DNA from 4 places in the Brevibacillus sp. HB1.2 genome. Region 1 is predicted to be linked to each of the others. Evidence: predicted binding sites of a transcription regulator. Region 1 holds the regulator's gene; each other region holds the start of a gene.
What was found. The regulator Rex, encoded in region 1, represses fermentation and respiration genes when NADH is low (regulators of the CRP and FNR family bind a similar motif). The targets are predictions, from matches to a motif close to TTGTGAAATATTTCACAA.
Positions count from the first base shown of each region.

Region 1 (8,135 bases):
AACAGGTAAAAAGTGACACGAGCTCTTGTTTGAATCGGGCTTGTCCCTGGTTTAGTCGCTGTTACTATTTTCAGGCGAAGGAACGGGCTCGCGATGTCGATGTACTCATCGTCAATCACGCCCTTTTCATCAGCGACTTGCAAGCGGAAAATAGAATCCTCCCTCCGTATGAAGTTGCCATCGTCGACGAGGCCCATCATTTGGAGGATGCCGCGACACAGCATTTAGGCAAACAGTTTTCAACCACGCAGCTTCTTTTCTTGTTAGATCGTGCATCAGTTGAAGAGAGTGGGGCAATTTCCCGCTTCGCAGAAGAGCTGCAAAGCTGGATGCCTGCGGTTGAAGAAGATGTCGCCACAAAGCTTCTGGAGTTGAGAAAACAGTCCGCTGCCTTACGTGAGAAAGCGCAGCAATGGACACAGCTCTTGTATGCATGGGCATCAGACCGTGCGGAGGAGACGACGGACGCCGGACGTGAGACAGTACGTTATCGGGTCGAATCATTTGTAGGTAAGCACGAGAAGATACGTAAAGTAACCAAAAAGCTGATAGAAGGGATGACTGCATACGCAGCGGGCATCGAGCAGCTTTTGCGAACGACTCCGCAAGAGGAAAAGCCACCATTTGTCGTACGCAGTCTACTGACAGATTTATTCGGTCTCATCAAAGACTGGCAAAATGTTGTGGAGCTGCTTCACTTCTTTTTACTTGAGCAGGATGGCGAGTATGTATATTGGATGGAAGTAGAGTCCCGTACAGCTCGCAAGCAAGTTCATTTGTCAGCAGCACTCTTGAAGGTTGCCGACTCACTGGCAGAACCGCTTTTCGCGCAGAAGCGGAGTCTGATCTTGACATCAGCCACTCTGACGGTCAAAAACAGCTTCTCGTACATCAAAAGCCAGTTTGGTCTCGACCAACTGCCCGAGGAACGAGTGCGTACCTTGTCACTGCCATCGCCTTTTCATTATGAAGAGCAGGGATTACTGTTGATTCCATCTGATTTCTCCGCACCAGGCAAAGAGAGTGACCACACGTATTTGGAGGCGGTCATTCAAGGGTGTGTTGATGTGGTACTGGCTTCGAAAGGAAGGACGCTGATTCTATTCACCTCCCACTCGATGCTTCGACTTGTTTACCAAGCGATGAAGGAACGGCTTGCGGATGCTCCAGAACCATATACGCTATTCGGTCACGGAATCGATAGCAATAATCGGAGCAAGCTGGTTCGTTTGTTCCGAAGCATGGAGAGAAGTGTCCTGCTTGGGACGAGCAGCTTCTGGGAAGGTGTCGATATCCAGGGGGAATGGCTGAGCAGTTTAGTCATTGTTCGCCTCCCGTTTGCTCCACCCAATCATCCTGTGTATCAAGGAAGGGCCGAGCTTTTGAAGACAGAAGGAAAAAACGCTTTTATGTCCTTGTCTCTTCCACAAGCCGTTCTGCAATTTAAACAAGGGGTGGGTCGATTAATTCGCCACCACTTGGATCGTGGGGTCGTGATCGTTCTTGACACGCGTGTGGTTGAGTCGAGATATGGACGCTCATTCCTTCAATCTTTGCCACCATTTCAGATCGAAAGCGGTCCATGGCCAACGCTTCGAGAACGTATAGAGCCATTCCTTAGTATGCAATCCCTGTCAGATTCATAAAATGAAGCAATAGTCTCATAGGGATTAAGGTGATAAAATAAATGTTATGGAAAAAAGAGTGGCGTTGGTGGATTGTAGTTCTTAGTGCGATTTTCCTTTGCGCATGCTCGATTGATAGCCATTTGTATTTGCAAGAAGCAGCAGTGAAGATAGATGACCCGTTTGAAACAGAGACAGAGCAGGAATTTTCGGGTCTCATTATCACCTACTTGGCACTTCCGCATGGTGAGAGTACACTTTTGAGAATGCCAGGCGGCAAAACGATGCTGATTGATACGGGTACGGCAGATGATTGGCCCGTTCTCTCGGCACGCTTGGCAGAGCTCAAGATCACACGGCTCGACTATGTCGTGTTGACGAACGACCAGCCTGAGCATATGGGAGGCTACGCTTCATTGAGCCAGCAAGTGCTTGTAGATGCCGTCATTTTGCCCAAACTGATCGCATCATCGCTTCGCCATGTCGCGCTGCTTCGCTCCAACCAAAAACAGATGGAAGCAGAGCAAGGACAAGTACTCACTCTTGACCAAGAAATCTCCATGGAAGTTTTGCTCCCGGATGAACCGTTATTTTTATCGCCTCAGAACAATTCTCTCGTTTTTCGATTGACGCACGGTCAATTGCGATTTTTATTTATGAGCGCCGTGAATGAAAAAGCAGAAGAGCGACTGTTGGAACGGAAGAATGACAGACTGAAGGCGGAAGTCCTAAAGGTAGCAGGTCAGGGGAGCAATCAAGGCTCTTCGCAACCGTTTCTGACGCAAGTCGATCCACAGGTCGCCATTATTCAGACAGGCCGATCACGGGATCAAATGAAAGACGGTCAGACGGAAGTCATGGAGCGCTTGGGTGAGTCATGGGCCGAGACATACGTTACCAGCGACGACGGTTCCATTACCATTTTATCGAATGGAAAAGAATATCGGATTTTGAAGCAAAAGAATTAGGGGGGAAGACCGAACGTGGCAAAACACGAAAAGATTTCAGAAGCGGTCGTCCGTCGTTTGCCGATTTATCTGCGTTACCTCAGTTATTTGCAGCAAGTTGAGGTGACCACCGTTTCCTCCCAACAGATGGGCAAGAATCTTGATGTGAATCCTGCCCAAATCAGAAAGGATCTTGCAGCTTTTGGTGATTTTGGAAAAAAGGGAATCGGCTATGATGTCGATTATCTGGTGGAAAAAATCCGTGAAATTCTGAAGCTAACGGATGAAATCCGTGTCGCTTTGGTCGGAGCTGGGCATTTGGGCCATGCCATTAGTAACTACAACGCTTATTTGAAAGATAACATGCGGATTGCGGCCATCTTTGACAATAATCCAGAGAAGCAGGGCAAAAAAGTCGCAGGTATACCTATTCAGCCTTTATCAGAGCTGGAAGAAACAGTCGTCGACAAGCAAATCAAGCTGGCGATTATTACGGTACCGGCACCTGCAGCGCAATCCGTATGTGATCAGTTGACTCAAGCGGGTATCAGGGGGATCTTGAATTTTGCCCCTACGACGATTCGCGCAGGAAAAGATGTTCGCATTCACTATGCGGATGTGACGTCCAACCTGCAAAGCTTGGCCTACTATTTGACGTAAGAATGGAGTGTATACTATGAAAAAGACGATCCTCATTCACGCAACAGTCATTACCGTTAACGATACGAATGAAGTCATTTACGATGGTGCCGTAGCATTCGAAGGCAACAAGATTACGTATGTGGGCCCAACTCCTGAGGACCTGTCGGAAGCGGGATACGATGAAGTCATCGATCAAAAAGGTGATTACATACTACCTGGCTTAATCAACACGCATGGACATGCTGGTATGTCCCTCCTACGCGGTTATGCAGATGATTTGCCGCTGCAACAATGGCTTGAAGACAAAATGTGGCCATTGGAGGCGCAATTCACGGGAGACACAGTAAAATGGGGAACCCAGCTGTCGCTAATCGAGATGATTCGTACCGGTACCACTACGTTTGTGGATATGTATGATCATATGGATGTCGTGGCGAAGGAAGTCGATACTGCTGGAATGCGCGCTCGCCTTTGCAGAGGGATGATTGGTCTGTGCTCCGAAGAAGAACGTCAAACAAAGCTGAAAGACGCGACTCTTTTTGCAAAAGAATGGCATAATCAGGCAGACGGGCGTATTACCGTCATGATGGCACCGCATGCGCCGTACACGTGCTCGCCAGAATTTATTACCCAAATTATCGAAAAAGCCGATGAGCTTTCCTTGCCGCTTCATATCCATATGTCTGAAACTGCTTGGGAAGTCGGTCAAAACGAGAAGGACTACGGGCTTCGTCCAGTTGCGCATTTGGAAAAGCTGGGAATGTTCAATCGTCCAACACTTGTCGCGCATGCTGTTCACCTAACGGATGAAGAAATCGACATTTTGGCAAAATACAACGTAAGAGTTTCTCATAACGTAGTGAGCAACCTAAAACTGGCTAGTGGTGTTGCGCCAGTTCCTAAAATGTTGGCAAAAGGTGTAAGCGTGTCCCTGGGTACCGACAGCTCTGCAAGCAACAACAATTTGAATTTGTTTGAGGAATTGAAACTCGCTGCGATCCTACACAAAGGTGTGAACAACGATCCAGTAGCAGTTCCAGCAGAGGAAGCACTTCGCATGGCTACTCGTTATGGTGCAGAAGGGGTATTCCAAGAGGAAACACTCGGAAGCATTGAAGTAGGCAAGCAAGCTGACTTGATCGTGCTGGATAGCCACCAAGCCCATTTCCACCCGGCACACCAACCGGTTTCACACGTGGTGTACGCAGCAAATGGACGCGATGTGAAAGATACGATTGTAGCGGGTAAATTCTTGATGCGTAATCATAAGCTGTTGACCATCGATGAGGAGCGCGCGATTTATGAAGCAAACCGCGTATTCCAAACGTTAAAACGGTAAAAGGCTCCTGTCAGGTGGGGGACAGGAGTAAGGCAGTGTAGGTGTAGGTAGGGGAATTGGATACTACGACGTTCCGTTGTTCATTTTTGCCACAGCTTTTGTCAGGAGATGATGGCGAAAATGAAGAGTGGGTGTGTGCGACCATTGACGCAAGGGAGACGACAATCCTGCCCAGGAGACGCGGTATTCCTGTAACAGAAACCCAAGTATGTCAGGAGATGTGGTTTGTTGCGAAGATGTCACGCGCTCACCTCCTCGGGGTGTATATGTAGTATGACCGCCCGACCCTAAGGTATGATTAGCAACTTTTCCGTGTCGTTCTAAAACCTTCCCGTATAGCATAGGCTAAAGACAAAAATGGGACAGGGGGGACGACATGTACATCCGGCCCAAAATGCTGTGGTGGCTCATTCCTATCCTACTCGGTCTATTTCTCCTTGGGATTGTATTGGGGACAGTAAGTCGATCAGCCAATACAGACAGCACTGATACTGCGGCTGCGGTCAGACAAACAGCAGGAACGGAGCAGACAGCGACGACGGTAGCGGAGCTTTTGGAGCAGATCACGAAGGACGAGGAACGCTCATTTCTGGTATACATGCAGGATCAGACCTTGCATGGGCGATATCAAAATGAGCAATTTCAGCTCACAGGAGAAATCGGTGGCCACCAGCTTGAAATAGCCAGAAAAGATGGGCAACCAGTATCGGTGCGAATTGATGGCCAGATAAAGGATCATGCCGCACTGCCGTATGCGATGTTCACCCCGCATGAGCACGCAGTATTGCTCAAGGGAGTTTTGCAATCGGTTAGTCCTGAACGCCTTGAAGATACTGCAGGGCAAGGATGGAGTGGATATCGGATAGCGGTTCCACCAGAGGAAGTCTCTTCGTTATTATCGATGTGGTTAGGTCCATCCTTCCCTATTCAGGATTTGTCTTCGAACGTAACAGAGGGAATGAAAGTCAATTACCAACTATGGTACGAGTCAACTACGGGGCAGCTTCGCCAACTGGAGCTGGATTTGCAAATGCAAACGGCAGTTGGAGTGAAGAGAGACCAGCTTCGATTCCGATTGTAATGTCAGCCACGTAAAGGAGTTACTTTGCTGTGTTAGTACGAATTATCCTATCAATCGTAGCCGTCATTTTACTTACGGGAGCTGGGTTCGCCTATCACCTGACGGCTTCTGTAGCAGGAGAGCGTAATCAATTTGAGGAAACCGTTCGTCAGTGGGTCCAGGATCGCACGACAATCACGGAGATTGAATCCATTGATGAATATCGAGGCAAGGAGAGCTACGCTGTCGTCATTGGGAAAAATAAGGCGGGTACACAGGTTGTAGCATGGATGACCGATCAGAAAGTTAGTTTCGATCGAATGGATCTAGCTGTTCCTAAAAAGAATGTAGAAGAGGCGGTTTACAAGTCATTCCCGCAATCGGAGATCACTCATTTGGTTCCTGGTCTCGAAAACGATAAGAAATTTTGGGAAGTCACTGTCAAAGACAAAGACGGTCGTTTTCACTATATTCACTATGATCTATTCACAGGTGCTTTGTTAACCTCGTACGTGCTCGCGCCAACCTAATACGCTAGCTTGACGACAGGCCTTTTCCTTATGGGAGAAGGCCTGTTTGGCATTCCATCCAACATCTGTATAAGAAATTGATATACTCATATGATATACTGGGGACGTTGCAGAGAGAGAAAACGAGAACGATATTTATGGGGGGAGTAGCCGTGCAGTTGAAAAAGAGCGCAATTGGATTATCTTTGGTGGCAACCTTGGCACTCCTGTTCGGAGGATGGTTCTTGTATCAAAAGATGGAGATTGAGGAGCCAATCCGTGCAGAAATTGGACAAATGCAGTCCGCCACATTGGGTAATTTGGAGATCAGCAAAGATAAAATTCAAATAGATGTAACTGTTACAAAGCCAGACACGTTTCCAGCAGAATATCGCAATTTGCTAACGGAAACACAAAAGATCGCAGGGGAAAAAGAAGTGGTCATTGACATAGACAATCAGTCGACAGCGATGAATGATATATGGCAGAGCGGTCAATTTGTGTTTACAGAAGCAGTGGAACTGCATGAATATAGCCGCATTCCAGCCCTCGTGGAACAATGGAAAAAGGGGAATCAGCTGGACGAAGCATCTGCATTAATGGATGACGAGAACATTTATGTTTACTTGAAAAAAGGAACGGAGGATTTCTACACCATCATCCCCCGTTCCATTGAAAAAGAGGTGACGGCACGTGCGTAAGGAAGTACTGATCGGCGTCGTACCTGCACTGTTTATTTTTCTTGTTTTTCTAGGTGTAAATATTACGCCATTCTTGGTGTTCGGAGCCGTACTGGGGGCGATTTACTTTCTGGTCATCCGTCAGCAAAATGGACAAGGCGGGAATGTCGCCCTCGGTGGGAAAAGAAAAGCAAACAAGCATGAGCTGCCGAAATCGGACGTGCAGTTTGCCGATATTGGTGGACAGGAACGCGCTAAAAAAGAACTGAAGGAATCGCTTGATTTTCTCGTGTATAAAGACAAAATTGAACAGTACGGGATTCGTCCGATCAAAGGTGTTCTTTTGACAGGTCCTCCTGGTACGGGTAAGACACTGATGGCGAAAGCAGCAGCGAACTATACAAATTCTGCCTTTGTGGCGGCATCAGGTTCGCAGTTTGTAGAGATGTACGTCGGTGTCGGTGCACAACGCGTTCGTGAATTGTTTCAAGAAGCGAAGACATTGGCAGAGAAAAATGGGCAAGACAGCGCGATTATTTTTATCGATGAGATCGATGTCGTCGGTGGAAAAAGGGACGGTCAACAGCAACGTGAATACGATCAGACCTTGAATCAACTGTTGACGGAGATGGATGGTGTAGCTACGACCGACAAGCCGCGGATTTTAGTCATGGCAGCTACGAACCGGAAAGACATGCTCGACGCAGCGTTGTTGCGTCCTGGTCGTTTTGACCGTCATATTAGCGTTGATCTCCCAGACAAGCCAGCACGCGAGCAGATTTTGACCATTCATACGGCGAATAAACCGCTTGGCGAAGACGTCACACTGGAAAAAGTGGCACAAGAGACATTCGGTTTTTCTGGCGCACAGCTGGAAAGTGTAGCCAATGAAGCGGCTATTTACGCCATGCGTGACCGACAGGACAAGATCACTGCGAAGCATTTTGCTTATGCCGTGGATAAGGTCATGCTCGGAGAGAAAGTAGACCGACAAGCATCAGAGGAAGAGAAGAAGCGTGTTGCGCTCCATGAATTGGGGCATGCCATTGTCAGTGAGATGGTGCGACCAGGCTCTGTCTCGCAGGTCACGCTGAGTCCACGTGGCAAAGCACTAGGGTACGTACGACAAAATCCAATGGAAGACCGCTATTTGTATACCAAGGATGCGATGGAAAAGCAAATCATGGTTAGCCTTGGAGGAGCCGTAGCGGAGGAAATCTACTACGGTGGGCGCAGTACTGGATCGAAGAATGACTTCGAGCAAGCGCTGGGAATGGCACAGGAAATTGTACAAAGCGGTATGTCGGATCTGGGGATTGTACATTTGCAATAC
Region 1 is NZ_JABMIU010000001.1:627,812-635,946, reverse strand. Features, by position in the region: gene dinG (ATP-dependent DNA helicase DinG) at 1-1,646, shown strand, start outside; gene HPY28_RS02760 (ComEC/Rec2 family competence protein) at 1,688-2,593, shown strand; gene HPY28_RS02755 (redox-sensing transcriptional repressor Rex) at 2,609-3,232, shown strand; gene HPY28_RS02750 (amidohydrolase) at 3,249-4,553, shown strand; gene HPY28_RS02745 (hypothetical protein) at 4,617-4,796, opposite strand; gene HPY28_RS02740 (hypothetical protein) at 4,930-5,634, shown strand; gene HPY28_RS02735 (cell wall elongation regulator TseB-like domain-containing protein) at 5,664-6,143, shown strand; gene HPY28_RS02730 (hypothetical protein) at 6,296-6,823, shown strand; gene HPY28_RS02725 (AAA family ATPase) at 6,816-8,135, shown strand, end outside.

Region 2 (8,135 bases), on a different contig from region 1:
GTCCGCCCGCCCAGATGACCAGTAAGGCAATGGCTCCACCGATTGCACACTGCGACATCCACTGGACTCGCCATTCTCCGCGTCGAATGGAGTTTTCGATCTGGGCAGCTGACTTTTGCCGTCTTGTAAACAACTGGAGAAACTGCTGTGTACGACCACTGAGAATCCAGTCACTCATGCCAAAAACAGCATCAGTCAGCTCCCGGTATGCTGCCTGTCTCTCCTGCTTGAACCTCCGACTCTTGGCAATCGATGACCACAAGATAACTGCGGGTGTAACAAACAGCAGAAACCCACAGTACAACGCCATCAGCAGCGCGAACATCCCGTCCATTCTTCCCAGTGCCACAATACCTGCCCCGTAGAGGAGAACCGCCGATACAGCAGGTAGCACAAAGCGCAGATAGACATTTTGTAGTTGCTCGATGTCATCCGCAAGTACACCAAGCAGATCTCCCGTACGAAAACGAGTGCGGAGGAGCTGTGCTTGCGGCTCGATGGCCTGATACAAACGCACACGCATACGCGATAACACACGCAAAGCTGCATCGTGTCCAACCAAACGCTCCAGGTATTGAATGACTGCTTTGCTAAAGCCAAAAGCCCGGACAAGTACAATGGGAACATAGACCATTAAGACGTTTTCAGGCTTGAGTGCGGAGCGGGAGATCAGATACCCGGACGTATAAAGCAAAGCGCCCGCACATGCCACTGCCAAGGTTCCCAGCAAAGCCGCTGCGGCAAACTGCCAGAAAAATTGGCGAAAGTATGGAAGAAACCACCCCTGATTGCCTTCTCGCGCTTCCTTCATCCTTTCTCCCCCTTGGCACCAGCTGTCAACAACCGATAAAATACGCTTTTTTGTGCAACGAGCTGTTCATAGGTACCCGCTTCCACCAGTCGTCCCTGGTCGATTACCCAAATCCAATCCATGTCTCGCATCCAATGCAAACGATGTGTGGCCAAAAATACACGCCTGTTCCCCAGCACCGACAACATGGTCTGTTTTAGCTCCCATTCCGTTTCAATATCTAAGTGAGCGGTCGGCTCGTCGAGCAAAATCACTGGTCGGTTGCCAAGCAGCGCACGTCCCAATGCAACCCGCTGTGCCTGTCCGCCGCTTAACGTGCGGCCCCCTTCGCCAATGATTTCGTCACAGCCATTTGGCAAGCTGTCCACCAGCTCTGTAAGACCGACATCACGAATCACCTGCTCCACCTGTTCCTTCGTCGCTTCCGGCTCATAGAAGCGAATGTTATCCGCCAACGATTGATTGAATAAATACGGATGCTGTGGGATGTAAGCGATTTGCCGTTGCCACTCCTGCTTCGCATCCCCCGTAACGGGTTGCCCATCTACTTGTATCACACCAGCTTCGGGATCAGAAAATCCGCCTAGCACTCCGAGAAGGGTTGATTTTCCAGCCCCGCTCGCTCCAACGATGCCCACTCTTCTCATGTTGCTGCCCAATTCCCCAGATATCTCACCCAGTAGCTGTCTGCCATCCTCACCGACGACACGAATATGGGACAAAGTAATCGTTCCATCCCATCCGCCTGTCAGAGACGTCTGGCTATTTGTTGCTTGTGTTTCCTCCTTATGTTCATCTGTTGCGGCACTATCTATAATGGTACGAATAGTCCCCAAAGCTTCCTTGCCATCCAATGAGGCGTGGTAGTCCGATCCCAGCATCCTCACTGGCAAAAAGTATTCCGGTGCAAGAATCAGGATAACCAATGCCGTTTCAAACCCAAAGTTTCCTTCAATCAGCCGCAACCCAAGACCGACTGCCACAAACGCAACCGACAACATGCTGAAGAAGTCGAGTGCCAATGATGACAAGAAGGCGATGCGCAACGTACGCATCGTAGCGGATCGATATTGATCACTCACTCTACCGACGGTCTCCCCATGGTCTTTGCTACGTCCCAAAAACCGGAGCGTCGCAAGCCCACGAAGCGAATCGGTGAAGTGATGGGATAGCATTCGATACGAGCGCCATTGTTTGTCTGCTTGTTTACGCGCCGCCAGACCGAGTACGATAAAAAAGCCGATGAGAACAGGCATCGTTACCGTCAGGATCAGTCCAGAAATCATATCTTGCATGTAGACAAATGCCAGAAGCGGAAACGTAACAAAAACCATATCTAGCGTACGTGGAACAGACAACTCCAGGTAAGTACGTACACGATCTACACCTTCCAGGACAAGCGTAACAATCTTTCCGCTTCCTTCACTGGCGGCAAAACGTGGACCACGCTCGAACAATCGGGATAGAACTCTCCCTTGCAAAGACTCACTAGATGCTTCAGCAAAACGGCCAGCGACTTTCTTTTGCAGCCAAACGATGGTATGACGAGCAGCTATCGTGACCAAAAACAGTGCAAGCGGCTGATACGCCATCTGAACCGCTTGACCTTCAAACAAGATCGCGATCGACTTCGCCAAAAGCAGTGCCTGACCGATAATCGCCGCACTTTGTAGGAGGGAAAGACCGGCTAGCAGCAGCATAACCGGTCGGATTCCTTGTAATCGGAACAATTCCTTGTCCATTAGTACTCCAAATGATCCTTTTCAGTGACTCGCTTGTGGAAAACGAAGTAGCTCCAAGCCTGATAGGCTAGCACAAACGGTAAAAGCACTGCTGCAACAATGGTCATTGCTTTTAACGTGTATGGACTCGAAGCTGCATTATAGAGGGTCAAATCAAACGCGCTATCAATCGTGCTGACCATCACCCGTGGGAACAAACCGATAAACATCGAGACGAACGTCAACAGGATCATCGTACCTGTCATCCCGAAAGCCCATCCTTCCCTGCCTTGTCTCAGGTAGTAACGAGCCAGTACAAAAGCGATAACACCCAAGAGTACAGCTGCTGTCAACAAAACACCCTGGCGCTCAAACAGATCGGTTACCATGAATGTCCACCCTACAAGCACCACCATGAGAACCGCTTGCATCGGCAACAGCTTTGCCGCCAGTACACGTGATTTTTCACGCAACTCGCCTACCGTGCGCAGCGAGATGAAGTTCAGGCCGTGCAGCAAGCATAGTCCTGTAACGGTCACTCCTGCCCACAACGAGTAACCATTCACAATGTCAGAGAAGCCCGCAGTCATTTCCATATTCTGATCAATCGGCACACCTTTCACCAGGCTGGCAAAGATCATACCGAACAACATCGGCGGTACAAAGCTTCCAATCAGAATCGCTGCGTCCCACGTCTTTTTCCAAGCCTCACCTTTCCCTTTGCCTCTAAATTCAAATGCTACCCCGCGTCCAATCAACGCAAGCAGAATCAGCGTAAGCACGAGATAATACCCGCTAAACATCGTGGAATACCACTCCGGAAACGCTGCGAACATCGCACCAGCAGCTGTAATCAGCCAAACTTCATTGGCATCCCAGAACGGGCCAATCGTATTGATCAAAACCCGGGTTTGCAAATCATTTCGTGATAGCAGGCGCGTCGCCATACCTACACCAAAGTCGAAGCCTTCGAGAAAGAAAAATCCGGTAAATAGAACGGCAATGAGCAGGAACCACAGTTCATTAAGCTCCATAACGTTCACTCCTTACACGATCAAATGGATCCTGAAGCTGTAAATCCTCTACTTCCTCATGACTATCCATATCCGGTCCTTTTTTCGCCACACGAGCAAACAGATAAGCCAAGAGGCAAAGCAGGATTAGATAAATTGTCGTGAAGGCGATAAGAGAGAACCATACCGCTCCTGTACTAATGCTTGGCGAAACCGAATCTTCAACACGCAGTAGCCCGAATACCGTCCAGGGCTGACGACCTACCTCCGTCATGATCCACCCAGCTGAGTTTGCGATGAATGGTAGTGAAATACCCGCAACCATCAACTGCATGAACCGCTTGTTTGGCTGTTCCAGCTTTTTGCGGAAAGTGAGATATGCCCCGTATAAAGCCAGCAAAATCATTGCACTACCGCCCGCTACCATGATGCGGAAGCTCCAGAAAGTCGTCCGAACTGGTGGAATGTAGTTTCCTGGACCGTAGGTTTTCTCATACTCTGCCTGCAATTCCAACATGCCCGGTACAGAACCTGAAAGTGAGTTGTACGTCAGGACGCTAAGCAAGTAAGGAATTTTTATTTCAAAACCGTTTTCTTGTTTTTCTGGATCAATCGTTGCAAAAACCGTCCAAGGAGCTGGGTCTGAGCTTGTTTCCCACAGCCCTTCACTCGCTGCCATTTTCATCGGTTGGGTAGCAACCAAATACTGTGCCTGACCATGACCGAATTGAGCAATAGCAAGTGAGGAGATCAATGCTACCACGATCGAAATTTTGAAAGATTGCACAAAGAATGTAACGTCTTGTTTTTTCAACAGCTTCCAAGCACTGATACCTGCTACCAAGAAGGCACCTGTCGCAAATGCCGCAAAAATGGTATGCGGGAATTCATATAGTAATTGTCCATTGGTAAGGAGCGCGAAGAAATCGACCATCTCTGCACGTCCGTTATTGATAGCGAAGCCGACTGGCTGCTGCATGAACGAGTTGGCTGCCAGAATCCAAAGAGCCGAAAGAATCGTTCCGATGGATACGAGCCAAATACATGCGAGATGCACACCTTTGGACAAACGATCCCAACCAAACACCCATAGTCCAATAAAAGTCGATTCGAGGAAGAATGCTAAGAGGGCCTCAATCGCTAGCGGTGTTCCAAATACGTCGCCGACGAATCGTGAAAAATCAGACCAGTTCATCCCAAATTGGAACTCCTGCATAATCCCTGTCACGATCCCGACAGCAAAATTTATGAGTAAAAAGGTTCCCCAAAACTTGGCCATTTTTTTGTACAAGTCATTCTTTTTTATCACATACATCGTTTCCATAATGGCTACTAATAATGACAGCCCGATGGAAATCGGCACAAAAACAAAATGAAAGATAGTTGTTATCGCAAATTGAAGTCGTCCCAAATCCACTATATCCATGTACAAGATCCCTTTCTATTCGCGCTTTGGCCTTTATGTACCGGAATTATACCAGTGGGGAAACCAGCATTTATGGCGACTTTGTGAAAAAAATCACAAATATATGTGAAAAAATTCACAATTGATTCTCTCTCTTGTAACCCCCTTTTCGCATTCATCTTCGTGAGAGAGTTCTTTGTTTTGTTTTACCCTGTATATTTCCGGTCATGTATAATTGTAGCAGGACTTTTGACCCTAGAGGGTGTCCGATTCGTTACATGATTTTTAACAGTCTGTGACTGTTTCGGATTTTCCCTTGATTTGAGCTAGACTTATGCGCCTCTACTTATTTCATTTAATGTGTAATTTATTCATTTTCTTTTAAAATATCTCAGCAGTTATCGTACGTAGAAAAAATGGACCCTTTTACGGGCCCATCTTTCCCCTATTCAGTTAACAAAGCACCAAGAGAAATTGTGCTAACAACCGCTTATTTTTGGGCGGATTTCGTTGACAAGGATTCGATTATGTTGCCGATGGTCACAGCATCAAAGCCCTTCTCTGCCATCTGGTACAACTCGTACGTGAATCCTTCATGCTCCCAAATCACGATTCCGTTGGCGAAAAACACCTTTTTCCCGGCAATGGTTTCGATCTTGACACCCTCTGTCGTGCTGATGCCATTTTCGCCACCGTTTGAAATCATCAAGGAAATAAACTCCTTCTCTTTTTCATACTGAATTTCTACCATACCCTCGCCATGAACGACCGTGTTTTTATAGGAATAATGCTCTGACAACCATGTCGGTGAGGGAAAGTCCATTTTGCTGGCTTCACGTGCTTCTTCCAATGTCATCTGTGGGGGGGCCTTACGTTCTGTCGGTATCTCGATTCCTTGGGTATTGGACTGGGCAGCAGGCAGCTCTTTATCGTATTGGGTAATTTCCATGTTCCCAACCTGAAAGCGTGCCAGGATCGTCTGGAGCATTCCTTGGGCAAATGATGTAGTCGAGAATGCACCTAAAAGGCAAACAACAGCAACAGCACTAACTGTGGCAGCTTTCCATTTATTCGTTTTCATATAGATCCCGTCCTTTTTGTTATCATTTGGTTGTATGTTTCCTGATTCCAATTTGAATTTCAGCCGATTGTATATGTTGGCTTTTGGAGTGGTGTCATCCAGCTCCAGATCAGTAAGCAAGTCGGTGAGTTCACGAAAATCGTCTAGATCATGCTTACTCTTCATAGTGGAAGCCCCCTCTTTGCAATTCTTTTTGTAGCTTTTTTAGACATCTGTAGAGCACGACGCCGATATTTGAACCGCTGACACCAAGCAGGTCTGCGATTTCCGCGTTTTTTAGTCCAGCCGCATATTTCATGGCGATGATATTGCGTTCTTTGTCACTCAGCTTTGCCAGTGCTTGAAATACCGCTTGATGATTGTCGCCCTTGATCACAATTTCTTCCGGAGATGACTTCGGCAGGACCATATCCAAAATAGAATCCAGTGAAAAACTCATTCTTTTTTTCTGTGAGCGGAAGTAATCTGTCACTGCGTTTCTGGCGATTGCAAACAACCAGACTTCAAAGTTTGATTTAGCAGGTGAATAACTGCTGTATTTAGAAATAACAACTTCAAACACATGGCTACATATTTCTTCGGCTGCATAGTGATTGTTGATCCGATAGCAAATATATTTGTAGACGCGCTTGTAATACGCACCGTAAATTTGGGCAAACGTTTCGGTCGACATGCTTTCTGTTTGCCTATCGTTTTCTTCGTTTTGACAGATGCCTGTGTTCACTTGAGCGATCTCCAACTACTTCCCCTCCCTTCTACATGAAATGAACAAATTGCGCAATTTGTTTGGTTGTGAGACTCACGCTAGTTAATACGGAAAAAGCTGAAATGTATTAACAATATTTTTCTAAGATCGGATGAAATGACATGTGGATACCGTATGAAGAAATAAGGAAGCACCACCCTGATTTTCGAGTAAAGTATCGATTTTACTCTGAAAATGAAGGCGGGAGAAAAGCAACACCGTTTCAAGGATATCGAAGTGATTTTTCTTACGATGGAGATGACATAAGAATAACAGGAATCTTTGCCATACACCCTGAATTTGAGGATGCTAACGGAAAGATCATTTTAGATAGCGCTAGCCCTGTTCCTTTAGAAGGAACTGCACGCATGTGGATTCTTTTCCCTCACATGCGTAAAGAGGTGCACACTAAAAGAGTTGAGCTTGGGGTGATCGGATATTTCATGGAAGGTCCGAAAAGGGTAGCGGTAGTCGAAGTAATCGAAATCGTTGGGTTGCATTCAAATCCAAACTTGTAAAAATGCATCTGGACTTGGAGGTAATCAAATGACTGGATTCCCAGAAATCGCCAGCGCCTTGTTTTTCTTCAATTAATCGGCCAATTCTAGTTCCCTCCCTTTACTAGCAAAAAGCAGGTTGTCAGCGAATGACATCCTGCTTTTTACATCTTCATGCTTTGGATATATCCCAGTGCGGTGGACGCGTGAACGAAGGTGGCAACTTGGTGCTTGCATCGCCCTTCGCCCCGTTGAGCTGAACCTGCGTGAGAAACAACGTCTCCGTCAAGTTCGCTCCGCTCACATCTGTATCGCGGAAATCTGCACCAATGAGATCAGCTCCCCGCAAATCTGCTCCTCTCAGATCAGCAGCAATCAAATAAGCGCCTCGCAAATGGGCTCCTCGTAAATCAGCGCCTTTGAGCTTGGCACCGATGAGATCAGCGCCTCGGCCATAGGTTTTTCCTTGCTTACCCGCTTTGTATTTGGTAACCGCGTCCTTACGTACCAATTCACTTGTCTGCAATAATAGTTCGTTAACTTTTGCTCGTTGAAAAGCGATGTCCAGCTTCAGGATGTCCTCAGGACTGTGATCCGTCAGGCGCTGTGTCTCCTCCAACGCTTCCTTCAATGCAGGATGGAGTGACTGAGCAGCTTGCTTGGTCAACGCCTCCGTTATATACCAGAGTAGCTCATGCAGCTGCCACATGATCGGAAATACTTCGTACATTTGCTTCGCTGATCCGGGTTCTTTACGCCAATCTTGGCCGCTATAAGTGACTTGAGACACCTTTTGACCAGCTCCAAAACAATCGTAGACAGTACAACCGCGAAAGCCTATCTTCCTCAGCTTTGTGTGAAC
Region 2 is NZ_JABMIU010000014.1:133,371-141,505, reverse strand. Features, by position in the region: gene cydC (thiol reductant ABC exporter subunit CydC) at 1-811, opposite strand, end outside; gene cydD (thiol reductant ABC exporter subunit CydD) at 808-2,553, opposite strand; gene cydB (cytochrome d ubiquinol oxidase subunit II) at 2,553-3,566, opposite strand; gene HPY28_RS24800 (cytochrome ubiquinol oxidase subunit I) at 3,556-4,971, opposite strand; gene HPY28_RS24795 (hypothetical protein) at 5,441-6,196, opposite strand; gene HPY28_RS24790 (sigma-70 family RNA polymerase sigma factor) at 6,186-6,770, opposite strand; gene HPY28_RS24785 (hypothetical protein) at 6,899-7,294, shown strand; gene HPY28_RS24780 (pentapeptide repeat-containing protein) at 7,446-8,135, opposite strand, start outside.
Region 2: a site for Rex is predicted at 5,075-5,092, ahead of HPY28_RS24800 (cytochrome ubiquinol oxidase subunit I). Genes of this name have one in related genera too.

Region 3 (8,135 bases), on a different contig from region 1:
AGTCTCTAGTCTTATCAGCAGGAGAGGTCCATTCCATCAGCCAGCAATCACGCATGCTTCCTTCGTGCCATTCGTGCAGAGGAAGCTTTTTTACTTTTCGAAAGCCACATTTTTCATAGCAACGGAGGGCTCGTTCATTCCAGGCTTGCGGGTCAATCGCTACTTTTTGTACTCGTTTTTCCTTGTGGAGATAGTGGAGGATGGCTGTAACGAGCTGAGTGCCAATACCGCTATTCCAGTAAGCAGGCTCTCCGATGAACTGGTCCATGCCGTAGACAACGACGTCATGTACGTACCCATACAGTTGTTTTTCTGGAGTATCAAGTGGATAAAATTGCGCATAGCCAATCGGTTTGTCCGTGTACAAGATGAGGCAGCGAGTTTCACCGTCGTCTTCCGGAAAAAAGCTTTGCTGCACGAGGGACTCGTCATGTGGCCGATCGCGACCTTCATAATAGGTCAAAACGCGCTCGTCAGAAAGCCATTTGACTAAGTGAACGGCATCATCGGGGGATAAGGCTCTTATTTTTAAATCACCAGCATGAATCATGGATGATCTCCTTTACCTTGACTTAGCAGCTATGTTAGATTACTTCCTATGAGCCCGGTTATCCTTCTTTTGGGCAACGTTTGCACGGGGAATAAGGAGTGAAAACAGTGAAGCAAGTAGCGATTAGTGCACAAGGTAGCAGCATCCGCGTCGCATTCATGGAAAACGGGAAATTGCAGGAATGGCGTACACAGGATGTGGGAGCACACGCAAGCGTTGGTGACATTTATCAGGGACGAATCGCGGATGTGAAGCCTGGTATCCAATCTGCCTTTGTTGATATTGGTACAGGCCAAAATGCTTATTTTTATGTAGATGACACAGTCGGTGTGGAGTCAGGTGGAGCAGCGAAACCAAGTATTGCGGAACGCGTTCATGTAGGGCAAAAGGTATTGGTTCAAGTGAGTAAAGAGGCGTTGGAAATGAAGGCGCCAAAAATCACGATGCAGATCAGCTTGCAGGGGCGGTATCTGGTATACCTTCCGACTGAAGAAAGCATATCGCTTTCTCGTAAAATAACCGATGATACCAAACGAAAACGACTGCAACAGGTGATCTCTTCGACAGTAGTGCAAGGAGAAGGCTGTATTCTGCGCACGGAAGCGGCGGAAGCAGAAGAGCAGACACTCATTAGCGAGCTGGTCTATTTGCGCAATCGCTGGCAGGAAATGCTGCGAACAGCGGATGGACTCCGTTCGACCGGACGGATTTTTCAGGATGCAGAGCTGATTGAGATGGCGCTCCGAGATGGCTTGGCAATTGGCATGGATGAGTTGTTGGTAGAAGGTGCGACGACTCATCAGCAGGTAAAAGCGGCGTTGGTAGCTTTTGCTCCAGAAGTACAAGAGAAGCTTCGCTGGTATCAGGGCAAACAGCCGCTCTTTGACTATTTGGGTGTCGAGGCGGAACTGATTCGTGCTCGTGATCGACATGTGCCGCTCAAGAGTGGAGGGTCCTTGGTCATCGACAGGACTGAAGCGATGACGGTCATCGATGTAAATACCGGTTCATTCACAGGTGGAGGAGGGCAACAGCGGGAGCAGGCAGTGACAGCGACCAATCTCGAGGCTGTAACTGAAATTTCCAGGCATCTGCGGTTGCGAGACATCGGTGGCATCGTGATCATTGATTTCATCGACATGAAAGAGCAGAGCAATAAGGAGCGAGTGATCTCGCGATTGAAACAAGAGCTGGCGAAGGACCCTGTGCCTTCGACTGTTCTCGGGATGACGTCGCTTGGATTAGTCGAGATGACGCGAAAAAGAGTGCGTGCGAGCCTGACGGAGCGGCTGACGGAGCCGTGTGAGGCATGCAAGGGCCGAGGGAGAGTTTGGCGAGTAGACGAGCTGTTCCGGCGCATGTACGCCGAAGTCACCGCATTGGCAAAGAGCCAAGATGCGGAGGCTGTTCTCGTGGACATGCCGCCAAGATTGTTGGACATGATAGAGGAGTGGGAAAAAGCAGAAGCAATCACATGGCCTGTCCATGTCTATAAGCAGCTTGTTCCTGCGATGAGCCCGGATGAGTTTCGAATTGGATACGTCGGAAATCGGGCAGAGGCGGAGCGTTTACAATCGAAATAACTTGACTGGGCTATTGTAGCTATGATAACCTAATGGTTGTCATGCAGATATGTCTCGTGCATACTGTAACCGCACGAATCAGGTACATAAGCCGTCGCTCGTCGACGCACCTGTAAAGGCGAGTCTGAGTATAGGAGGTGCACACAGTGTACGCAATTATCGAAACCGGTGGAAAGCAATACAAAGTTGAAGAGGGAGCAGTTCTCTTCATCGAGAAATTGGCTGGCAACGAAGGAGACGTTGTTACTTTTGACAAAGTTCTCTTCGTAAGCAAAGACGGCAAAGTTACTGCAGGAGCTCCTACAGTAGCTGGTGCAACGGTAACTGGTAAAGTAGAAAAACACGGTAAATCTGCAAAGATTATCGTGTACAAATACAAAGCCAAGAAAAACTACCGTCGCAAGCAAGGTCACCGTCAACCATTCACTAAAGTTGTGATCGAAAAGATCAACGCTTAATTGGTGACTTGTTATGATTGAAGTGATCGTGAGCCGTGCGTTGCACGGTATCCATGAAATTAGTATTTCCGGACATGCCAATGCGGGTGCCTATGGGGCAGACATCGTTTGTTCTGCTGTATCAGGCATCAGCTTTGGTATATTAAACGCCATCCAACCTTTGACGGGCATCACTCCTGATGTCGCTGTCGCACAAGAAGGCGGTGGGTTCTTGAAGTGGAGCCTTTCTTCTTCGGATGATGAGACTGCACGAGAGAAACAACAGCTTTTGGCAGAGAGCATGGTTATTGCTCTTTTGTCGGTTGAGGCGAATTACGGCAAATACGTAAAAGTAAATGATCATAAATGGCAGGGAGGTGTCTGATATGAACATGCTGTTTAACTTGGACCTTCAGTTTTTCGCATCGAAAAAAGGGGTAGGTTCCACAAAGAACGGTCGCGATTCCATTTCCAAACGTCTGGGCGTGAAACGTGGCGACGGGCAATTCGTTACTGCTGGTAACATTCTCGTTCGTCAACGCGGAACAAAGATTTACCCAGGTGCGAACGTAATGAAAGGCGGAGACGACACTCTGTTTGCAACTGCAGATGGTGTTGTTCGTTTCAAGCGTCTGGGCCGTGATCGCAAACAAGTTGTGATCGAGCCAGTTGCTTCTGAAGCGTAAATATTTGTTAAGAAAAACCCAGCGATATAGCTGGGTTTTCTTTTTGTCCGGCTCTTTTTTATGGTACAATAGATGGGAAAGATATTCTTATCGACTTGGGTGAATGTGATGGGGGACGAGCGGAGGCTGTTTACGCATCAGACAGACCAACTGCTGACCGTTCTGAACAGGCAGCGGCATGACTGGTTGAACCACGTTCAGGTTCTGCTCGGCTATTTGCATTTGAACCGTACTGAACAAGGAGAGGCCCATTTGAAACGCATTGCACAGATGGCGATGCAGGAATCGATGGTTGCCCGATTGAATAGCTCCTTGTTGTCCGTCTTCTTCTTGACATTTAATGCACTGAACAATGAATTGCTTTTAGAAGTAGACGTGTGCAATCATGTGGATCTCACGCGAGTAGTTTTGAACGAGCAAGACTTGTTCCAGTTGGTGTCAGAGATATTATGCACAGTGAACGATCATGTAGATCAGAGCGGCTACGAAGCAGCCAGCATGCAGGTAAGCTTGCAAATGGATGAGCGTGGCGTTCATTTTCGTTTTGACCTGGCCGGTGTACTACGTGCATCCGGAATGGAAGAATTGGAAAAGCTGATACGTAAAAGCGAACAGAGTACGGTGGAGGTCACCGAGTGGATACATACGGAAGAAGAATGGGTCCTGAATTTGGTGATCCCATTCGCGGAATGAAAGAGGTGACACCATGTTTGTCGATCAGGTAAAAGTATATGTAAAAGGCGGGGACGGTGGTAATGGAGCTGTCTCCTTTCGCCGGGAGAAATACGTACCGCTGGGTGGTCCAGCGGGTGGAGATGGCGGTCAAGGTGGAGATGTCGTGTTTGTCGTGGACGAAGGTCTGCGTACACTGGTAGATTTCCGCTATCAACGACATTTCAAAGCACCTCGCGGAGAGCATGGCCGCAACAAATCTCAGCACGGAGCTGGCGCGGAAGATATGGTCGTGCGCGTGCCACCGGGAACAACTGTCATTGATGATGATACTAAAGAAGTGATTGTCGATCTCGTGGAGCAGGGTCAACGTGCTGTGATCGCAAAAGGCGGACGTGGTGGACGAGGCAATATTCGTTTTGCCAACTCTTCGAATCCAGCCCCACACATCTCGGAGAACGGAGAACCAGGTCAAGAGCGTTACATTGTCATGGAGCTCAAGCTGATTGCAGATGTGGGCTTGGTTGGCTATCCGAGTGTAGGAAAATCCACCTTGCTGTCTAGTGTAACAGCGGCGAAGCCAAAAATTGCGGCGTACCACTTTACGACGCTGACACCGAATCTGGGTGTTGTGGACTTGGGCGAGCAGAGCTTCGTAATGGCTGACTTGCCAGGATTGATTGAAGGCGCGCATGAAGGTGTGGGTCTTGGTCACCAATTCCTGCGTCACGTAGAGCGTACGCGCTTGATCGTTCATGTGATTGACATGGCAGCGGTAGATGGACGCGATCCATACGAGGATTATTTGCAGATCAACCGAGAGCTGACTATGTATAACCTGAAGCTCGAAGATCGTCCGCAAATTGTAGTCGCGAACAAAATGGAACTGCCAGAAGCAGAGGAAAACCTGCGTATTTTCAAGGAAAAGGTTCCAGATGTGAAGGTGTACGAGATCTCTGCTGCAACCCGTCAAGGCGTACAAGAATTGATGTATGCGATCGGGGATGCCTTGGCGACGATTCCGGACAAGCCTGCTGTCGAGGAAGTTGCGGAAGTGGAAGAGCGCGTGGTGTTCCGAGCAGAAAAAGAACCAGAGGAATTCGAGATTACGCGTGATAACGAAGTATTTGTTGTCAGCGGTGAAAAGATCGAGAAGCTCGTACGCATGACCAATCTGACCAGCTATGATGCAGCCCAGCGTTTTGCAAGACAAATGCGCTTTATGGGTGTAGATGATGCTCTGCGCAAGCTGGGAGCAAAAGACGGGGATACCGTTCGGATCGGCAAATTAGAGTTTGACTTTGTGGAGTGACAAAAACCATGATTGATGTCCCATCACTGAACCCATTTTTGGGGGATAAACGACTCCAACGCGGTGCGATGCTACCGCTAATCATCTCCAAGCAGGTGAAGACACCTGTCCAAGTTATGGTTGAACATGCAAAGGGCAGTTATCTCGTAGTTTCCTACGAGATGAAGCCTGAAACGAAAGCAGAGCTTCTCGGATCAACTGTACGCATTCGTTGGGAAACGAATGCGGCAGTGAATACCATTGATTTGGAAGTAGTTTCAGAGCAAACGCTTTGGCCGATCAAGCTTTTAGGGATGATTCCGATTAGTATAGGGGTAGAAATTACACAAAAGCGCAAGCAGGATCCCATCTCCCCAGATCTCGGTATTTCTGTCCCTTACAAGGTGATGGGAGCTAGACCGATCGAAGAAAAAGGCGAGGCAGTGTTGCTGAAATTTTCTCCTACCCGTCTTGTTTTGGGAACGGACGGTTATGTGTCGAAGGGCGATTTTCTCCACTTGTCTTTCAAGATACCGAAGCAAGCGCAGGAGATCGTCATGATGGCGAAAATCGTGGAAAAAACGTTCCAAGACAAACAATCGATCATTGAATTAATCTTTACGGATATCAATGAAAAGCACCATGAACTCATCAAAGATTACTATAAAAAGCTCTCAACTACCGCTTCTTCCTAAGGAAGCGGTTTTTTTCCTTTGATGTTCCTGTGAAGAAGGTATATAGTAGAGTACATAGAGTTCTACATCGAGCCTGTTCACTTCATGATTTGTTGTGTACGCTTTCCTGAATAAATACTTGTGAAATCATTCACTTTTTATTATTCGAATCCGTTTTCTGCTTAACTTTGTGAAAAATGTTACAAGCAATTTTTTACCGGATTTTCAGGGAGAATAGCGGCCGTTACTCGTATGAACAGGCATCGAGAATAAAAGGCCTCTATTCCAAAGCAAAGGAGGACGTTTTTTTTATGTCTCAAACAACTACGCAACAAGCTCAAGCTGCTGCTGAAGTAGCAAGCACTGCAACTCTGGCACCAGCGCAGCAACAAGATGTACTCGATCAGTTGATGAAACCAGAAATCCAAGAGTCACTTAACGTATTGGTGGCGAACCTGCCTAAATTGGCAGAACTGACAACTCTTTTGACCAAAACATATGATTTGGTACAAACAGTAGCAAATGATCATGTGTTGATCGACGACATCAAAGGCGGAATGGAAGAGTTCGTAAAACCGATCTCTGATAAAGCGAAAGGTATTGCGCAAGCAGCCATTGAAGCCAATGACCGTGTTCATGTTGAAGAGTCTACTATCGGTTTGTTCGGTATTCTCAAAATGCTCAAGGATCCGCAAGTACAAAAAACTTTGCGTTTCGCACAAGCATTCCTGGAAGTATCAGCAGAACGTCAACAACAAAAACGCTAGTATTTTTTATTATGGAATGTAAGACAAGGACGGAGGATTGGGCATGGCGAAGCATATTCTGATTCTAGGCGGCGGTTATGGCGGTTTGCTCAGCGCATTGACTGCACGTAAATACATGACGGCTGAAGAAGCGTCGATCACGGTGGTAAACCGTTTTCCTACTCACCAAATCATTACGGAACTGCACCGCTTGGCAGTAGGAAACCTGTCTGAACAAAACGTGGCGCTCCCTCTGGAAAGATTGCTGCGTGGCAAAGAGATTAACCTCGTAGTAGACACGGTAGAAAATATTGGTCTCGACTCCCAACGCGTTACACTGGGGAGTGGCGAGTCCATCAAATACGATGCTTTGGTGATTGCGCTGGGTAGTGAAACCGCATTCTTCGGAATCCCAGGTCTGCAAGAGTACAGCTTTACACTGAAGTCCGTAGAAGAAGCAAATCGTCTGCGAGCACACCTCGAAGAGCGCGTGATTGAATACAAGACGAGCAAAAATAAAGCAGATGCTACCTTCGTTGTAGGTGGTGGCGGTCTGACCGGTATCGAGCTGGTTGGGGAATTCGCTGATATGTTGCCAAATCTGTGCCACAAACACGGCGTAGACTTTGCAGACGTATCCATCTACTGCGTAGAAGCAGGTCCATCCATTTTGGCTGGTTTTGCTCCTGACCTGGTTGAACGTGCGAAAACGAGTTTGGAAAAACGCGGTGTTCAGTTCCTGACAGGCGTACCTGTAACGGAAATGAAAGAAACCACAGTTTGTCTGAAAGATGGCGGTACCATTGAAACCAAAACAATGGTATGGACAGGTGGCGTACAAGGAAATCGCGTAGTGGCTGAATGCGGCGTGGAAGTAAACCGCGGACGTGCAACTGTTACAGAATTCCTGCAATCCACTTCTCACCCTGATGTATTCCTTGCAGGTGACAGTGCGGTCGTAATGGGGCCAGAAGGTCGTCCATACCCTCCGACTGCGCAACTGGCATGGCAAATGGGCGAAGTAGTAGGTCACAATCTCTTCGCACACTTCAACGGCACCAAAATGGATACCTTCAAACCGGTATTCTCCGGTACATTGGGTAGCCTGGGCCGTAAAGACGCGATCGGAACAATCGGTGCAAGCCAACTGAAGCTGAAAGGTCTGCCTGCAACCTTGATGAAAGAAGCGAGTAACGTTCGCTACTTGACTCATATCAACGGTCTGTCCTCTTTGGCATACTAATCGAATCAGGAAAACCCGGGATCATGGTATCCCGGGTTTTTTGTGTTTGTTTATCCGTTTCCGCTTGGATCTTCAATCACGTTTGGGGATTGTGCCATCTTTTTGCCCCGCATGTCATTGCCAAACTGTTCGAGACTGCTTGGCTTACCAGCTGGGTGATTGTTACGGCGCTCCGATTTATCTGACTTTCCACGTCCGGCCATTTGTCTTTCACCTCCTCCATACGATACGCATTATTGTGCGCGAAGAAGCT
Region 3 is NZ_JABMIU010000003.1:471,315-479,449, forward strand. Features, by position in the region: gene HPY28_RS10280 (M50 family metallopeptidase) at 1-2, shown strand, start outside; gene aac(6')-35 (aminoglycoside 6'-N-acetyltransferase AAC(6')-35) at 1-550, opposite strand, end outside; gene HPY28_RS10290 (Rne/Rng family ribonuclease) at 658-2,133, shown strand; ribosomal protein L21 leader region at 2,191-2,269, shown strand; gene rplU (50S ribosomal protein L21) at 2,280-2,591, shown strand; gene HPY28_RS10300 (ribosomal-processing cysteine protease Prp) at 2,605-2,955, shown strand; gene rpmA (50S ribosomal protein L27) at 2,963-3,256, shown strand; gene HPY28_RS10310 (Spo0B C-terminal domain-containing protein) at 3,365-3,949, shown strand; gene obgE (GTPase ObgE) at 3,963-5,240, shown strand; gene HPY28_RS10320 (PilZ domain-containing protein) at 5,249-5,914, shown strand; gene HPY28_RS10325 (helical membrane plugin domain-containing protein) at 6,205-6,660, shown strand; gene HPY28_RS10330 (NAD(P)/FAD-dependent oxidoreductase) at 6,704-7,882, shown strand; gene HPY28_RS10335 (hypothetical protein) at 7,933-8,085, opposite strand.
Region 3: a site for Rex is predicted at 6,033-6,050, ahead of HPY28_RS10325 (helical membrane plugin domain-containing protein). Genes of this name have one in related genera too.

Region 4 (8,135 bases), on a different contig from region 1:
TCCCGTCGTTAACCGCAAAGGATATTCTTCATCCGGCTCCTCCGCTGGCGGACGATAAGGCAGCGCACATATTTTGGCTTTGCCATCCGGGTGATAAAATTTTTTATCCAGGAATAAATGGGGCTGTCCCTCGTCGCCCTCCTCGCGGCACGGCCAGAAAACACCATTGTTTTGATCAATTTTCTCGTAGGTGACCCCGTAGTAGTCAGCTATTCCGCCTTTGGAGACCTGACGTATTTCATTGAAAATATCCTCAGGAGACTTCAAGTGCGTAAAGTATTGTCCGCGCCCCATTCTTTTGGCAATTTCTATTTGAATCCACCAGTCAGGCTTGGATTCGGCAAACCATTCCTGTGCCTGACGATGACGAATGATGCGACCTTCGAGATTGGTAGTCGTACCATCGTCTTCTGCCCAAGTCGTAACAGGAAGAACGACATCGGCGTATTCAGCTGATTCGGACAAGTAAAAGTCGCAGCAAACCATAAAATCTAGACTTTTCAGGGACTCTCGAACATGGTTTAGATTTGGCGCACTCACAACCGGATTGGAGCAGAGTAAGTATAAGCTGCGTATCGTTTTATCCTTCATCAGCTGGAACATCTCATAGGCAGAGACACCTTTCTGCGGCATCTCTTCCGGGGAAATGCCCCAGGCACATGCTATTTCACGCACATGTTCGGGATTGTCGAGCTTGCGGTAGCCAGGCAATTGATCGGCTTTTTGCCCGTGTTCCCGCCCCCCCTGACCGTTTCCTTGACCAGTAAGGGTTGCAACACCTGATTTTGGACGTCCAATCTTGCCTGTGACGAGCGACATGTTCGTATAGGCCGATACGTTGTCCGTCCCTTTCGACTGCTGTTCCACACCACGGCAAAACATCACAATCGCATCGGGTGCCCTCCCGAAAATGTCGGCAGCCCGCACAATCTTCTCCACCGAAACCCCTGTTATTTCGCTGACATACTCCGGTGTGAAGGTAGCAACCACTTCTTTTGTTTCTTCAAAACCATTCGTATGATTTCGAATAAAGTCTTCATCCATATGCCCATTCTTGATCAGGAGATGAACGATTCCGTTTGCCAGTGCCAAATCTGTACCGGGCCGCAGATCCAGGTGGATATCAGCTCGACGTGCCAAAGGCGTTTCCCTTGGATCGGCTACGATCAGATAACCGCCTCGATTTTGCACTTCCCAAATACGAAACATGCTGGTTGGATGACACTCTGCCGCGTTTGAACCGGCCAAAAACAAGCAGTCTGTTTGATGAATATCCGTCCAGGGAACGGTAGAACCGCGGTCAATCCCCAAGCTTCGATTCAATCCTGCCGCAGCGGAGGACATACAGAAGCGGCCATTGTAGTCAATATAGCGGGTTTGCAAGGCGACCCGTGCAAACTTACCTGTGAGGTAACATTTTTCGTTCGTCATGGAAACGCCAGAGTAAACAGACAAGGTATCTTTGCCATAGTTGTGTTGCAATTCCTTGAACCTGGAAACGATCAAGTCAAGTGCTTCCTCCCAGGACGCTTCCCGAAATCCTTCCGCCGTGCCTTTTAATGATGCATCTGTTCGAATCAACGGCCGCTGTATCCGATCTGGATGGTTCACCTGCTGATAAGCCGTCACCCCTTTTGGGCACATCTTACCCAGATTGACAGGGAAATCGTACCGTGGCTCCACGCCGATAATCTTGTTCGTCGTTGTATCTACACGCAGGTTCATCCCGCATTGCATACCGCAGTAGCAGCAGTGCGTGCTGACCAATTTCTCGTTTGGATGTATCTTATTTTCAATCACTTTAAAAAATTTATCCTTTGGCATGCTGATTTGCCTCCCTGGCATTGATCTCGTGCGTAGGAACTCCTGTGAAACGGAACATCCGGTATTTTCTGCGGCACGGCAAGCAAAGTTCAGCCAAGTGGAATCCTTCTTCCATTTGAAAAGCCATTTCGTTTTTACCCAGTACATTGATCACATCTGCCGACTGTTCCGCAGAAACAAACTCATTGCTGCACACTTTGCACTTTTTCATTTCCTGCTCGCCATAGTGTTCGCGATAATTGCGTGCAAACACACTCATCGGGCGGAACGGTATGTGAGCCAGTTTTCCGAATGGCAGATAAATCAAGGTCACAATCACTGCGAATTGATGTGTGACGGATATAACCGGGTGCCCAAAGCCCCCTAAGAACATGTTGCTTGCGGTTAACATCAAGCCTGTCACACTGATAAACAGTAGCAGGTATAAAGGTAAAAAGTCGTAGACAAAGGATTGTTCAGCCCGTGCCTGCATGTTCTTGAATCTGCGATACAATGCCATGACTGCTCCACCGATGACCATAAAAGCAGTAATGTTCAGTGCGTTGTAAAAGAGAAAGGCAATCCAGCCATCTGCTTGTACGGTCAGAATATCCACACCCATGAACACGACCTGATAGTAGCCGTTGTCCGTCATCGTGAAATACATCCAGCCAAAAACTAACGGAAAGGTGACAAACGCGGCCAAGATGCATCCCCATCCCAGCAAAATGTGCTGAGTCCAGCGGTACCATCCCCGATTCCAAATAAAGCGATAGATGGCCAGATGATCTACCGTTGTATTCGCCGTGCTTTTACGAAAGAGAAGTCGTAACCCCTTTTTCAAAATGACATTCGTTGGCGGGCGATCTGCCCACGCAGAAAATCGGTATAGGAAGCCACCAATAAAGACAAGAGTCCCCACCATATAGCCGTAAAGCGCCAGATCAATATGAGTGAAAAAACGTGTTCCCACGTAACTTAGGACGAACAAGCAAGCAATGATGATAAAAGCACGCTTCGCCACCTTGGAAGCAAATAGATAGTTCATACAACACCCTCCCTGCTGCTGCTCATTTTTTCCTTTCGCTTGAGGTCATTGTAGCAATGACTCGTAACCCAGGTTGTGATTTACCTCACACCCCTGCCACAATCAGGACGATTTCCTCTTCCCAAACCATCAATTTCGGATGATATAATGAGTTACCTTTGTATCCTTGCTGTAGGAGGGACCACATGACCGGAAATGGCACAACGTTTGTACAGCAGATTTCTTCCGATTTTGTGAATAGCCTTGAAACGTTTTCTGTTAGGAAAAATTTCGTTCCCGGAGCCGTTCTATTTTTGGATGGTGAAAGAGCCGATCAGCTATTCTTAATTTCGTCGGGCCAAATTAAGCTCACAAAAAACACGAACGATGGAAAAGAACTGACGCTGCAAGTATTTGGTGCAGGAGAGCTAGTCGGCGTCTCCGGGCTCTTCGAACAGGAATTGACGTACACCTCCACAGGCACCATGTTGATGGAGGGTGAGATATGGATCATCCCGCGACAAGGGTTGGAGAAAATGCTCATCAAAAACGGTCAATTTTGCGTAGACTTCCTGCGTTGGATGGGATTGATGAACAGACGGATGCAGTCTAAATTTCGTGATTTGCTACTCAATGGCAAAATCGGCGCCTTGTATTCAACGCTAATCCGCATGAGTAACACGTACGGCAAGCCACACCCCGAAGGAATCCTCATCGACCTTTCCCTTACCAATCGTGATTTGGCACAATTCATTGGCCTGACACGAGAAAGTGTCAACCGAATGCTTTCCGATCTGAAAAAACAGGACACCATTGATCTGCTTCCTCAGGGGTTTATCTTGATTAAAGACCTTGCCTATTTAAAAGAAGCCATTTTTTGTGATGACTGCCCTCCTGATATTTGCCAAATGTGAGCAAACTCTACATACATATCTACACGAAAAAAGTCCTGGACTTGTCCGTCCAAGACTTTTTTTCATAAGTGATTCAAGCTTCTTTATCCATGTCTTTGCTCCGCAAGCTCGCTGAACATGCCCGCATAGTACTCAACATCTCCTGCATCGTCCAGAATCGCGCTGATCGTTAACCATTGGAGATACTGATCCCCATTCTTCCGGCGATTCCAGATCTCTCCTTGCCAATAGCCATTCTTCTTGATCGAGTCCCACATCTTTTGATAGAAGTCGGCACCCTGTCTGCCTGATTTTAAAATATTGGGTGACTTGCCAATCACCTCATTCATCTCATAACCGGTCACTTTCGTAAAAGCATGGTTCGCACTTTTAATGACTCCGCGTGTATCGGTAATCAGTATCGCCTCTCCCGTCTTTTCCATAATGGTGGCGGCGAGCTGCAGCTTTTCTTGATAAAACATCCACATCACCAAGACCAAGCTTGCCAGTGCAAACTGCGATAAAGCCATGAAACCGATCGCGTAATGCCCCGTCAGATTAAACAGCAGCGTTAAGATCAACGGCGGGAAAAATCCTCCTAATCCCCCCATGGCAGATACGATCCCATTTACAATCCCCGCTTGTCGCGAGAAATACATCGGCACTAATTTGAACACAGCACCGTTACCAATTCCGGCACATATCGCTACCAACAAGCACCCTACCGTATACATTAAAATCGATGGCGAAAACGATAAGACAATACCAGACAAGGCGAGCCCGGCAAACACAATCATCAATGCCTTGAAGGGGTTCCACCTATCACCTAGCCATCCTCCCAATGGTCTCGCCAGTGTCGCCAAAAGAATGAACCCTGCAGTTCTCATACCTGCATCTACTTTATCCAATTGGAAATGGCTCACTAAAAAATTCGGGAGATACACGGTGAAAGCGACGAAGCAACCAAATGTAATAAAGTAGAACAAACTGATTAACCATAGCTTTTCGTTTTTGTAGACACTCTTGATCTGCTGACCAAGAGGCGTCACTACCTTCGGTTCATTTTTATCCCCCATCAAGAAGGTAAGTACAGCGAATCCCGCAAGCAATAATAGAAACATCTGTACAGTACTTGCCCATCCAAACGATTTAGCCAGAACTGGCGCTGCAAAAGTGGTTATCGCTGTACCAATATTCCCCATACCGTAGATTCCGTTTATAGAACCATGCTTCTCTTTCGGATAGTATTTAGGGAGAGACGTGACACCAACGGAAAACACCGCTCCACCTATCCCCAAAAATAGCCCGCCGATTAACAAATCTGTATAAGTGGTCGCCTGGCTAATATAAAAAACAGGAGCCAGCAGCAAGAGAAAGCTTATGCTAAATAATATTCTCGCGCCAAATCGGTTACTCCAATATCCTACGGGGATTCTCAGCAACGATCCAAGCAAGACTGGAATCGCTGTCACCCACGCCACCTCGCTTGCACTCATGGGTACGGTTTCTTTGATAAAAGGCATGAGCGATGACAGAATGACCCATACCATGAAACCGACCGTAAGACTTAACGTCTGTAACGGCAACTGCCATTTTCGTACCATAACAACACCCCTCAACTTGGGAATCTTCTTCATCCACTATGATAAGAGGCAATGTTTTTTCCCGTTGTGATTTTAATCACAGCCTCCTTCCAGGCAATCCGCTTATAATCAAAGCGAAATCTTGAATCGAAGGAGTGGATTATACATGTTTTGTTATCAATGTGAACAGACTCCATCAGGTGGTTGTAAGGTCATCGGCGTTTGTGGAAAGAATGAAGATCTTGCGAGTATTCAGGATACCATTATTTTTGCTTTAAAAGGAATTGCCGCTTATGCAACACATGCTCGTCAACTAGGCTATATCGATCCTGAAGTAGATGGGATTACACAGGAAGCTCTCTATTTTACATTGACGAATGTGAATTTTAACTTGGATGAACATTTGCAAATGGCCATGAAAGTAGGCAAAGCCGCCATCAAAGTCATGGAGCTTTTGGATCGGGCTCATACGGATCATTTCGGAGTCCCGCAGCCAATCACAGTCTCGCAAAATAAAATAGAAGGAAAGTGTGTCATTGTTACGGGGCACAATCTGTTTGCTCTCGAAGAGCTGTTAAAACAGACAGAAGGTAAAGGAATCAATGTGTATACGCATTCCGAAATGCTGCCTGCACATGGCTATCCCGAACTGAAGAAATATCCTCATTTGAAAGGTAACATCGGGAAAGCATGGTACGATCAACGTCAATTGTTCGAGAAATTTCCAGGTGCCATACTCGCTACAACAAACTGTGTGATGCCCATTCGAGGCAGCTACGCCGATCGTTTCTTTTCGTATGATATAACCGGATTGGAGAACGTGACGAAAATTGTAGATAACGATTTTGCGCCACTCATTGAAAAAGCATTGTCTCTTCCTGAGGCTTCCATCGAATCGGAACTGACATTGACGACCGGGTATCATCACAAAACGGTCCTCGGCATCGCCCCTGAAATCATTCAGGCAGTCAAGGAAGGAAAGATCAAACGCTTCTTCGTCATCGCTGGTTGTGACGCTCCTGGCAAGGGAGGCGAGTATTATCGTGAATTGGCTACGTCCTTACCGCCAGAAGCAGTCATTCTTACTACCTCCTGCGGAAAATTCCGTTTTAACGATGTAGATTTCGGCATCGTGCCAGGTACCGACATCCCAAGGTATATCGATTTGGGACAGTGCAATAACTCGGTTTCTACCATTACGATTGCAGCTGCATTAGCCGAAGCCTTCGAATGTGAAGTGAACGAGCTGCCGGTAAGTATCGTTCTTTCCTGGTTTGAACAAAAAGCGGTTGCCATCCTGCTCGGTCTGTTTAGCCTGGGGATACAAGATATACGGATTGGCCCAAAATTGCCTGAGTTCATTCAGCCCGGTGTTCTGCAAGTACTACAAGACTTGTTCCATATCCAATTGATTGGTGATGCCCAAGAAGATATGAATCAAATGCTGGGAATCACTCAGTAGGCAAAATAGAAAAAACGGCTGGCAGAAGGTTAGTTGTAAGACTAACCACTGACAGCCGTTTTTTTCATTCGCATCTCTTATGTTGGGTTCGCTCGTGCACCCAACGACTGGAAGATTCATGTGCGTCGACAAATCCTTTGTCTCCGCTGAGGCGGTAAACAAGCCGCGGTTTTGGTTGCTCTACCTCGTTAAAGTCTATATCCGGTAGCAAGTAGTAGAGTTCGAGCGATTTTTTTGCGGCTTGCTCAAACCTCATTCACCTTGACTTGTTATTTCTACCATTCCGTTTCCGTTTTGTGTTCAATCACGTGTATGACTTTTGGTTCAACAGCTTTCATCATTTGTTTCAGTAAATCATCGCTGATTGTTACTTTATTTTTTCCATCTTGAAGTTGTCTTTCAGCCTGTGTTTTTGCGATCACATCAATTACTTGTTGTTTCGAGATATTTTTAGATGCTGCAACCTCTACAACAGATTTCCCTTTTGCTATTTCTTCTTTTAACTCTGTCGGGCTCATTTTTAGTAAAGAAAACAGTTTTTCATCGTTTAAGAAGTTATCAGCAGTATAATCAGGTTTACCATCTCTAGAAAAATAACCTTCTACTTCCTTGTTTGATGGTGCAGGAGCTACCGGAGAAAGACTAATGGTATTACCTTGAACAAATGCTTGGTAACCCCCTCCTTCAAATCCTTCTGATCCCTTCTTGGTGTAATTCAAGATAAATGTTTTTTGATCTGGATTGTCCATTTGCTCCATGGCAACCTCGTAATCTTTGATGTTGCCATACAATTTATCAATGAGCTGATCTACCTTTGCCTGGATTTCCTGATCCGGTAAAGTAATGAGCGCCTTCTCCTTAGGCTCCCAATTCTCTTGAGTCAGGTCTTGAATCTCACCCGTAATACCGTTTGTATGAAGAGTAAGCTTTTTGCCAGTTCCTCCTTTTTCCTGCAGGACGATGCTTAGTTGGACCTTTTTGGTTGAATCACTGGAGTCTCCAAGGTAGCTCGCATCGATAATCTCAAACGATTTTGCTTCGGGAATTGCGCTGTACAACTTTTCAAGTGCTGCCTTGCCAACCTCATCAAGCTTGACTTGTTCAGAAGTCATTGGTGCTCGAGTAAGCATGTCAATCACCACAGGGGCCGCAAATGCAGCGGTTGGAATCAAAATCGCAGCAGCAACTAATCCACCAATTAAACGTTTTTTCATCGTTATTTCGCTCCTTTTTCGTTGCAAAAAGTGAGAATAGGATTGTTCTATACGTTTGGAAATGGCCGGCGGGCACTCCATCGTTTCTGCCTCTTCGTGCAGATGTTCACGGATTTTATGTTCAATAGTCATTGATCTTTTCCATCCTTTCCA
Region 4 is NZ_JABMIU010000011.1:15,142-23,276, forward strand. Features, by position in the region: gene HPY28_RS21600 (molybdopterin oxidoreductase family protein) at 1-1,824, opposite strand, end outside; gene HPY28_RS21605 (hypothetical protein) at 1,811-2,851, opposite strand; gene HPY28_RS21610 (Crp/Fnr family transcriptional regulator) at 3,037-3,744, shown strand; gene HPY28_RS21615 (nitrate/nitrite transporter) at 3,828-5,327, opposite strand; gene hcp (hydroxylamine reductase) at 5,473-6,768, shown strand; gene HPY28_RS21625 (hypothetical protein) at 7,044-8,114, opposite strand; gene HPY28_RS21630 (sigma-70 family RNA polymerase sigma factor) at 8,104-8,135, opposite strand, start outside.
Region 4: a site for Rex is predicted at 5,392-5,409, ahead of HPY28_RS21615 (nitrate/nitrite transporter). Genes of this name have one in related genera too.